Regions from separate parts of the Geobacillus sp. FSL K6-3411 genome, predicted to be linked through region 3. Evidence: riboswitches for the same ligand, from Rfam matches in the RefSeq annotation. Region 3 holds a riboswitch; each other region holds the start of a gene.
What was found. Region 3 has a riboswitch for thiamine pyrophosphate ahead of thiC (phosphomethylpyrimidine synthase ThiC). Riboswitches for the same ligand answer to the same signal wherever they lie in the genome.

Region 1 (3,257 bases), 1.8 Mb from region 3:
TTCGACTCTTTCGCCGTTTTTTTCAAACGTTAACACGCGCGTTTCGATCGGTTCATCCCCGATATGAGGAATATAGCCGGCATATTCTCTCATTCGGATGTCCCCTTCGCCGCACGAATGAATTCTTCGACCGCCATCGAGCAACCTTTTGCTTCCGCCCCTTGCACCCGGCCAAGCAACAAAAAGCCGCCGTCTGTTTCCACGCCCATATCTTCTGTCAAAATCGTTGTTACCGAGTTAAAGTTGCCGAGATCGCAATGAACGAGGACGCCGCGTTTCCCTTTTGGCATCTCTTCTCCGGTCAACGGGTGAATCACCCTTGTGCGAATCCAATGCGGTCCGGATTTCACCGATGGAACGGTCTCATTTCCGTCATCGTAAAATTGCGTGCTAAGCTCGGTCATTCCGTACATGTTGATGCACTCACGGCGCGGGACGCCAAGGTAAGCAGACAGCGTATCATAAAATTCGTCCAAATCCATTTCCCGGGACTGGTTTTTAAAGCCGCCCGTATCAAGAATCCGGCTTCCTTCCGGCAAGCGGAATGTTTTGCCGCGCTTTGCGAGCTCCTCAAATACATGAACGAAGCTAAACGAAGCGCCTAAAAGAGCGTACGGCTCACCTGATTGTTCCGCCTGTTCGAGCTCAGCAAGAAGCCGATCCATATTAAGGCCGTCGCGGTCGACAAGATAGTGGCTGTCTTCCGTGCCAAACACGTTGACGGCGAGGGCTAAATAATGAGCGAGTGAAGAGTTCGGCATATGCTCTTCTGTCGGGAAAAGAATTCCCATTTTGATTTTGTCACGCTCTTTCATGAACCGCTTTCGAAAATTGACGATCATCGAATGATCGTACACGCTTAACGTTGGATGATAATGTTTCCCGCGCACGCCTCTCGTCGTGCCGCTCGTCATAAACACGCGCTCAGCCTGTTCGGGGGAAACACAACTTAACGTTAATTCTTTAAAGGCGTTAATCGGTACAGCCGGAATATCCCGCCACGTTTTCACCGTTCTTGCCGTTTTTCCTTTTTGCATGCAATATGTACGATACGGGAGATTGTTTTCGTATTGATAAGCAAATAGCATGAGTGCATGCTCATTGAATTCTTCCTCTGTGGACGTTTCTTGATTGATAAACTGAAGCAAGCTTTCGATGATTTCTTGTTGAGTCACCTTCCCCGCCCCTTTCCACTTATCGCGCATTCCGATCCACATAAAAAAGCACTTTGCGCGCAGGCAAAGTGCTTGTCCATACTCTCTTTCCCTGCGCTGGCATTATCCAACAGGTTCAAACGGTCAACGGCGGATTAGCCGTACTCTCAGCCTGATTCCACAAGCTCCCGTAAACGTATTATCTTTTTACAATCAAAGTCTACTCTTTATAAAAAAAGAATGCAAGAAAAAAAGCGATGGAAGCATCCCCCTTCCTGTAAACGTCCAGCTAGCGTATAGCAAGGGACACCCGGGACGGATGAGCCAAATTTGCGGCACTACACAACCGTTGTCTTTCCCCCAGCTTACCCGTAGCAGTGAAACATTATGCTTCCTTCGTTGCTCGCTGCTTCTGGTCTGACTTTCGCTTGGCCGACAGGAGGGATGGAGGACATAAAAAATCGGCCGTTTTTTCAACAGTCTCTGTTTTTACTAAAAAACAAGATGATTACCCCCAAGTAAACTAGCGAAGTATGGTAAATAAATAAAATATTTGATAAACTGGGATCGCAAATAAAAATTCCTCCCTGGTTAATGTTTAGATCACGTTTACCATACAGGAAATTACGTTTTTGTACCACAATTCAAAAAAATCTGATTGTCAAGTCCATTTCGTGGCGAATATCTAGAAACATAGAGGTATCAGGATTAAAAATGAATAAATGTTTGTAGAAAATTAATAATACGCCATTTTTTTATTATGTTACAAAATTAATTTATTAGAAAGGAGCATTCCTGTTAGAAGTTTTTTCGGGGACTTGAATAAAAAAAGCCCTCTTGGTATGATTCGGGGGTGTCAATCGCACGAATTGACCCCTAATTTGGATACCAAGGAGGACTATACATGAATTCTATCTCAAACAAGAAGATTAATCAAGTCACCGATCAAACGCTGGTTGTTGGGATGGATATCGCAAAGAAAAAACATTATGCCTGCTTTGTGGATGAGCGAGGGAGGGTGTTAAAAAAGCCGTTTCCCGTTCTGCAATCGAGAGAAGGATTGGAATGGTTGTACCAGTGTATCGTAGAAGCCATGAAGGAATTTGGAAAAACCGAGGTGATCGTTGGCATCGAGCCAACGGGACATTATTGGCTGAATCTCGCCTATTTTCTTGATGAGAAAGGCATCCCTCTCGTCATGACAAACCCGATGCACGTGAAGCGATCGAAAGAGCTGGACGATAACCTTCCAACCAAGCATGATGCGAAAGATGCGCTCGTCATTGCCCGGTTAGTGAAAGACGGCCGATTCAGCTATCCGCGTATTCTGAAAGGGATGGAGGCGGAGCTGCGCGTTGGAGCGACATTTCGCTCCAAATTGGTGGAAGAACAGGGAGCAGTTCGAAATCAGATGATTCGCTGGCTCGATCGATATTTTCCAGAGTTTTCCCAAGTCTTCCCGTCATTTGGGAAAATGGCGCTCGCGGTGCTGGAATATACGCCATTTCCGAGTGATCTGGCAGGAAAAGAACTGGAAGAGGTGCTGGCCCTTTACCGGCAAAGTGAGGGATTACAATCGCCACAAAAACCGAAAGCGAAGAAGTTGATGGAATTGGCCCAACACTCCATTGGCGTAACGGAAGGACAACAGATGGCCCGTATCGAAATTGCCACGCTTGTCCGCCGGTACCGCCAACTGGAAGAAGAAATCGAGGCACTGACAGAGCAGCTGATCGAACTCGTACAGACATCGGTCGAGTACGAATGGTTGAAGACCGTTCCGGGCTTAGGCGATGCGACCATCGTAGAACTGTTATCAGAGATCGGGAGTTTCTCCCATTATCAGGATCCGCGGCAGCTTATCAAATTAGCGGGCCTGACGCTGCGGGAACATTCCTCCGGCCAACACAAAGGGCAAAAACGGATCTCGAAGCGTGGAAGAAGGCGGTTGCGCGCCCTCCTCTTCCGCGTGATGATGCCGATGATCCGCCACAACGAAGCGTTTCGGCAGCTGCACGAATATTACACGACACGTCCTGATAATCCGTTGCGGAAGAAGCAATCGATTGTGGTGTTATGCGGAAAATTATTGAAGGTATTGCA
Region 2 (3,257 bases), 240 kb from region 3:
ATGTTCGGAAATGTCGACAGCGGTGACGTGTTTTGCTCCGTACAGACAGGCGTTTAGCATAAATGAACCGGTATGAGTGAAGCAGTCAAGCACGGTTGTCTCCGGGCCGATGAGCGGGCGGAGGGCGGCGCGGTTTTGCCGCTGGTCGAAGAAAAAGCCGGTTTTTTGACCACCTTCAATATCGACAATATATTTGACGCCGTTTTCCTCGATTTCGATTTCTGTTTCTGCTTCTCCATACCAAAAGCCTTTTTCTTGTTTAAGTCCCTCAAGTTCCCGAACGTACACATCGTTGCGCAAATAAATGGCTCTTGGTGCGAACACATCAAGCAAGCCGCGCAAAATCCAATCTTTACGTTTTTCCATTCCAAGCGCCAAAATTTGTACAGAGAGCACATCCTCGTATTTATCGACGATGAGCCCAGGCAGAAAATCGGCCTCTCCATAGATGGCGCGGCAAGAGCGGATGCCGGGAATCATCCGTTCACGGTACGCCCATGCCTGGCGGATGCGCTCGATAAAAAACTCCTCATTCAGTTCGTCATCGGGGTTTTGCGTCAGTATGCGCACAATGATTTGTGAGGCCGGGTTAATGTATCCTTTCGCCAGCCAATAACCTTGGTGGTTATAGACATCGACGAAATCACCTGGCGTAATGTCCCCTTCAATGCGGTCGACTTCACTTTGGAAAATCCATGGATGACCTTGTTCAAGCCGCTTTTTTCGTTGGCGTTTTAAAATGACTTTTGCCATCAATTCCACTCCCATTCGATAGTCAGTCGTTGCGTTTTAATCATAGCGAATCATGGTGGGCGGCGCAACGCCGGACGGAAAAAAGAGTTGACAATCACCGCTGCCGTGATATGATAAATTTGAATAGGAAAATGTCATCATGATGGGACATCCACTAGGGGGGCCTTTAGAAAGGCTGAGATCAAAGTGTGCCTTTGAGACCCTTAGCACCTGATCTGGGTAATACCAGCGTAGGGAAGTGGAGAGGAGCTACACATGGGGTAAGGATGGTTTTGCCTTGCCTTGCGAAATGGTATGCCCAAGCCGCTTTCTTTACGCTAGTTAGTAAAGGAAGCGGCGTTTTTATTTTTTGGAAAAGGGGGAGAAAGAATGTCAATTGCCAAGCAAATTTGTGAAGCCGCCGAGCGGCGGCGAATATAAGTTTTTGAAGATGGCGTACCCGTTCGAATGATGACAGTCCGTTAGACTGACATTGATGGAGCGGGGGACGATTGTGGAAGGAGAGGCATGCGATGGTGAAGACAGCAAGAGGATTGAAGTTGGCTGACATTTTGACAACGATTGTGATTGCAATCGTGTTTGGTGTCATTTACAAAGTATGGTCCCCAGTATATGAAGTCGTGAAAGTGTTCGGGGTTCATGCCGATCAATTGGTTTACGGCATGTGGTTTATCGCTTCATCGCTTACCTATTTGCTCATCCGTAAGCCAGGAGTGGCGCTGCTTGCCGAAATTGCGGCTTCGTCCGGCGAATTGATCATGGGGTCGCAATGGGGGCTTGAGGTGCTCATTTATGGAGTTGTTCAAGGATTGTTTGCTGAGCTTGTGTTTGCGGCGTTCCGCTATCGGCGCTTTGACGTGTTCGTCGTATCGTTAAGCGCAGTCAGCGCCACGGTCGGTTCGCTCATCATGGACTTTTACAAAGGATATATCGAGGCGCTAGCCCCATGGAATATGGCGCTCTTTTTGCTGGCACGTTTTGTTGGTGCCATCCTCATTTCCGGCGTGTTCGCTGTCTCGTTGGCCAAGGCGCTTGAGAAAACCGGGGTGACACAGATGTGGCGGCCAGCTTCAAAAGAAGATTATGATGCGCTGAACCGATAAGGCGGCTGATAAACGATGGGACATGGAATTACAATCGATCGGCTGCGCCTCAAATTTCCCGGACATCGTGAGCTGTTGTTTCACGATTTATCACTGTCGATTACCGCAGGGGAGAAAGTGCTCTTTCTTGGCCCATCTGGATGTGGCAAGTCAACGTTGTTGCAAGTGATGGCTGGCATCATTCCCAACTCAGTCGATGTGCCGATGAAGGCGGAACATCTCGAGCTGCCAAAACGGTGGGGCTATGTGTTTCAAGACCCGGATGCACAATTTTGCATGCCGTACGCGGATGAGGAAATCGCATTCGCTCTTGAAAATAGAGGGGTACCGCGCGAGGAGATGCCCGCCCGCATTCGCGCTCTTTTGGATCAAGTTGGGTTGACAATCGAACCGCATACGGATATTCATACACTCTCCGGCGGGATGAAACAGCGGCTGGCGCTCGCTTCCGTGCTTGCGCTTGAGCCGGAGGTCCTGTTTTTGGATGAGCCGACCGCACTGCTTGATGAGGAAGGGACAAAAGCAGTATGGCAAACTGTCAAGAAGGTGAGCCGCGATAAAACGGTCATCATCGTCGAACATAAAATCGATCATGTCCTTGACTTTGTTGATCGGATTGTGCTGCTCGGCCGTGATGGAAGAGTCATGGCTGATGGCAAGGCAAGAACAGTATTTTCCCAATATAAAGATGTCATCAGCGCTGAAGGCATTTGGCATCCGGGCGTTTGGGACGAATACGACCGGAGGGTACAGCGGCGGAAGTGGCGGGAAGGAGAAGAACTCCTTTGTCTTCGCGATTTTCGTGGTTTTCGCAAGCGGGAAGTGAAAATTAGCGTTTCCGAAGCGGTGGTGCGGGCAGGTGAATGGATTGCTGTCACTGGCCGAAATGGTGCCGGTAAGAGTACACTCTTGCACGCACTCATGCAGCTCATCCGTACACAAGGAGATTATCGGTTGTTAGGAGATGATGTCAAGCAGCGGCAGCCATTGCATCGTCATATCGCTTTTGTGTTTCAAAATCCGGAGTTCCAATTTGTCACCCATTCCGTACGGGATGAGCTCGCTTATTCGCTCCGGCTCGAGGGGCGTTCGAGCGAGGAAACAGAAGAAACAGTCGCCCGTCTTTTGCGCGAATTTGACCTTGTCGGCCAACAAGATACGCATCCGTACCAGCTGTCAGTCGGCCAAAAGCGTCGATTGAGTGTGGCTGCCTCCGTTGTTGCCGGCCAACGACTCTTTTTGCTTGATGAGCCGACATTTGGGCAGGATGCGAAAAATACGTTCGCTTTGCTCGAGATGCTTGAATCGTACCGTGAACAAGGGGCAGCGATTGTGATGGTCACTCACGATGAACAAATCGTCCGCCGCTTTGCGACGAGACGTTGGGTGATTGAAGGCGGA
Region 3 (3,257 bases):
CGCAGTTTTCCAACCAGTTAGCTACTGTTGCCGAACAGACGACGAGGGCGACAGAACAAATTGCGGCAACGATGGACGGACTTGCTTCCCATGCGGAAGAGCAGGCGAGTGCAGCCCGCGGCACAGCGGAATCCGTCAATGATATTTCCCGAACGCTCAGTGATGTTGCCCGTCAAACAAAAGAAGTGGCACACAGCGCCCAAGAAACGGCAACAAAAGCAGGGGATGGCAAGCAATCTGTGATGCAAATGTCTGAGCAAATGCAATTTATTTATGACCACGTTCAATCGCTCGGCCAAGTCGTTAAAGGGCTCGGGGAGCGATCGAACGAGATTGGACAAATTACTGAAGCGATTACGAGCATCGCGTCACAGACGAATTTACTGGCGCTCAATGCGGCGATCGAAGCGGCGCGTGCCGGTGAGCAAGGGAAAGGATTTGCCGTTGTCGCGGACGAGGTGCGGAAGTTGGCGGAGCAGTCAGCGCACTCAGCGCAGCAAATTTCCGATCTGATTAGCTACATCCAGGAAGAGACGAAGCAGGCAATCGCCTCCACGGAACGGGTCGTCGCTGAAGTGGCGCAAGGGTTGGACGTCGTCGCTGTTGCCGGTCAGTCGTTTGCCGATATTCGTGAGGCGGTCGGTCAAGTAAGCGAACAAATTGGACAAGTATCGTCTGCGATTGAACAAATGACGGGCCATGCCCGCCAGGTGGATGAGGCGTTCCAACAGATGACCAAAATTGTCGAACAGTCAGCAGCTAGTGCTGCCAATGTATCGGCAGCGACTCAAGAACAAATGGCTTCTGTTGAAGAAATTGCTTCTTCGTCGGCATCGCTCGGTCAGATGGCGGACGAGATGCGGACGATGTTAAAGCAATTTTCGGTGTGAAGCGGAAAAAAAGCGCGTTTACTGAGGAAAGAAACACGGTACATCAGTTGTGATATGGAATAAAATGGTTTGTTTATTTTCTCATTATGTAGTAAAATAAAAAAAAGTCAGTCATCATTGTTATACGCTTATCTGCTAGGGGAGTCCGAGAGCCGGGCTGAGAAAAGAACGCGATGAAGTTCTTTGACCCTTTGAACCTGATCTGGGTCATGCCAGCGTAGGGAAGCAGGCAGCGGGAACAGATGGACGCTTAGACTGTTCATTTGGCCTTTTTGCCTTGATCGGGTTCCGTGTTGCGGGACCCGTTTTTATTTTTCACGGCAAAGAGCGGCTCGTTTTTGCCTTTGCTTCGGCTGGCTTGGCCTCGGATCCTAAACCATCGTTGATTTAGAGGGGGAATCCGTATGGAAAACATTCGCTCGTTTATGTCATTTCCAGCCAGCCGGAAAGTGTACGTCGAAGGATCACGGCCGGACGTGCGCGTGCCGATGAGAGAAATCGCGTTATCACCGACGAAGACACCGCAAGGAGAGGTGGAAAACAAACCGGTGCGCGTCTATGACACAACCGGTCCATACACAGATCCTGATTTTGAGCCGAATGTAGAAAAAGGATTGCCGCTTCTTCGCCGCAACTGGATTGTTGAGCGAGGAGATGTCGAAGAAACGGAGCCACAGTCCACCGCCGGCCGTGCGGCGTCGCTTCCGTTTGCACGACGTCCGCTGCGGGCGAAGCCGGGGAAAGTGGTCACGCAAATGCATTACGCCAAAAAAGGAATCATTACACCGGAAATGGAATTTGTCGCGATTCGCGAACAAATCGACCCGGAAATCGTCCGCCAGGAGGTTGCCGCTGGCCGAGCGATCATCCCTTCGAATATTAATCATCCAGAAAGCGAACCGATGATCATCGGCCGCCGTTTTCATGTAAAAATTAACGCCAACATCGGCAACTCGGCTGTTTCTTCCTCGATTGAGAATGAAGTGGAAAAACTGCTGTGGGCGGTACGCTGGGGTGCTGATACGGTGATGGATTTGTCGACCGGCAAACAAATTCACGAAACGCGTGAATACATTATCCGCAATTCGCCAGTTCCAATCGGAACAGTGCCGATTTATCAGGCGCTTGAGAAAGTAGGCGGCGTACCAGAGAAGTTGACATGGGACGTGTACCGCGAGACATTGATTGAGCAGGCTGAACAAGGGGTTGACTACATGACGATCCACGCTGGTGTGCGGCTTCATTACATTCCGCTCACCGTCAATCGGACGACCGGCATCGTCTCACGTGGCGGCTCAATCATCGCGCAATGGTGTTTGGCCCACCATGAAGAAAACTTCTTATATACGCATTTTGAAGAAATATGCGAGATTTTAAAACAATACGATGTTGCCATTTCGCTTGGTGACGGCTTGCGCCCGGGGTCCATTGCTGATGCAAACGACGAGGCACAGTTTGCTGAACTTGAGACGCTCGGTGAGCTGACGAAAATCGCTTGGGAGCATGACGTGCAAGTCATGATTGAAGGACCGGGGCATATTCCGATGCAGAAAATCCGCGAAAACGTCGAGCGAGAACAAGAGCTTTGTCATGGTGCACCGTTTTATACGTTAGGGCCGCTTGTCACCGACATTGCGCCGGGATACGACCACATCACGTCGGCGATTGGCGCCGCGATCATCGGTGCCTACGGGACGTCCATGCTTTGCTATGTGACGCCGAAAGAACATTTAGGGTTACCAAATAAAGAGGATGTGCGCGTCGGGGTCGTTACATATAAAATCGCCGCCCACGCCGCCGATTTGGCGAAAGGTCACCCAGCCGCCCAGCAGCGCGACGATGCGCTCTCGAAAGCGCGCTTTGAGTTTCGCTGGAATGACCAGTTCAACTTATCGCTCGATCCGGAGCGGGCTTGCGAGTATCATGATGAAACATTGCCGGCTGAGGCGGCGAAAACCGCTCATTTTTGCTCGATGTGCGGGCCGAAATTTTGCTCGATGAACATCTCACACGAGCTGCAACGGAAAATCAAAGAAGAAGGAATGAAAGAAAAGGCGAACGAATTTGTGCGCGGCGGTTCATCGCTGTATCGGTAAGGAGAGGATACGTTTTGTATACCGGACGTTAACTAGGCGTCCGGTTTTTCTTTTATGCTTATAAAGCGGTAGTGTAGATGGGGGTGAGAAAAGCAACGAAAGGGAGCTCCTTCCATTCGATCGATATTCTAATTATTTGAAATGAATAATAAAATGATTTACGAGAGGAGATGAGCTAGACGAGACAAATGATACATGTTCACCAAAGCAACAGTTCCATCGTTCAGAGAGGGCAGTTGCCAAACAACGGTGAGTGATGATCCGGCTCCAG

Region 1: another riboswitch for thiamine pyrophosphate. It lies ahead of NSQ22_RS11245 (long-chain fatty acid--CoA ligase); the one in region 3 lies ahead of thiC (phosphomethylpyrimidine synthase ThiC).
Region 2: another riboswitch for thiamine pyrophosphate. It lies ahead of NSQ22_RS03460 (ECF transporter S component); the one in region 3 lies ahead of thiC (phosphomethylpyrimidine synthase ThiC).

The regions. Positions count from the first base shown of each region.
Region 1 covers NZ_CP150187.1:2,225,802-2,229,058, forward strand. Annotated here, with positions in the region: gene NSQ22_RS11240 (acyl-CoA reductase) at 1-93, opposite strand, end outside; gene NSQ22_RS11245 (long-chain fatty acid--CoA ligase) at 90-1,217, opposite strand; TPP riboswitch at 1,247-1,356, opposite strand; gene NSQ22_RS11250 (IS110 family transposase) at 2,059-3,257, shown strand, end outside.
Region 2 covers NZ_CP150187.1:677,265-680,521, forward strand. Annotated here, with positions in the region: gene NSQ22_RS03455 (class I SAM-dependent rRNA methyltransferase) at 1-753, opposite strand, end outside; TPP riboswitch at 900-1,007, shown strand; gene NSQ22_RS03460 (ECF transporter S component) at 1,266-1,856, shown strand; gene NSQ22_RS03465 (ABC transporter ATP-binding protein) at 1,872-3,257, shown strand, end outside.
Region 3 covers NZ_CP150187.1:441,896-445,152, forward strand. Annotated here, with positions in the region: gene NSQ22_RS02200 (HAMP domain-containing methyl-accepting chemotaxis protein) at 1-890, shown strand, start outside; TPP riboswitch at 1,018-1,131, shown strand; gene thiC (phosphomethylpyrimidine synthase ThiC) at 1,295-2,986, shown strand.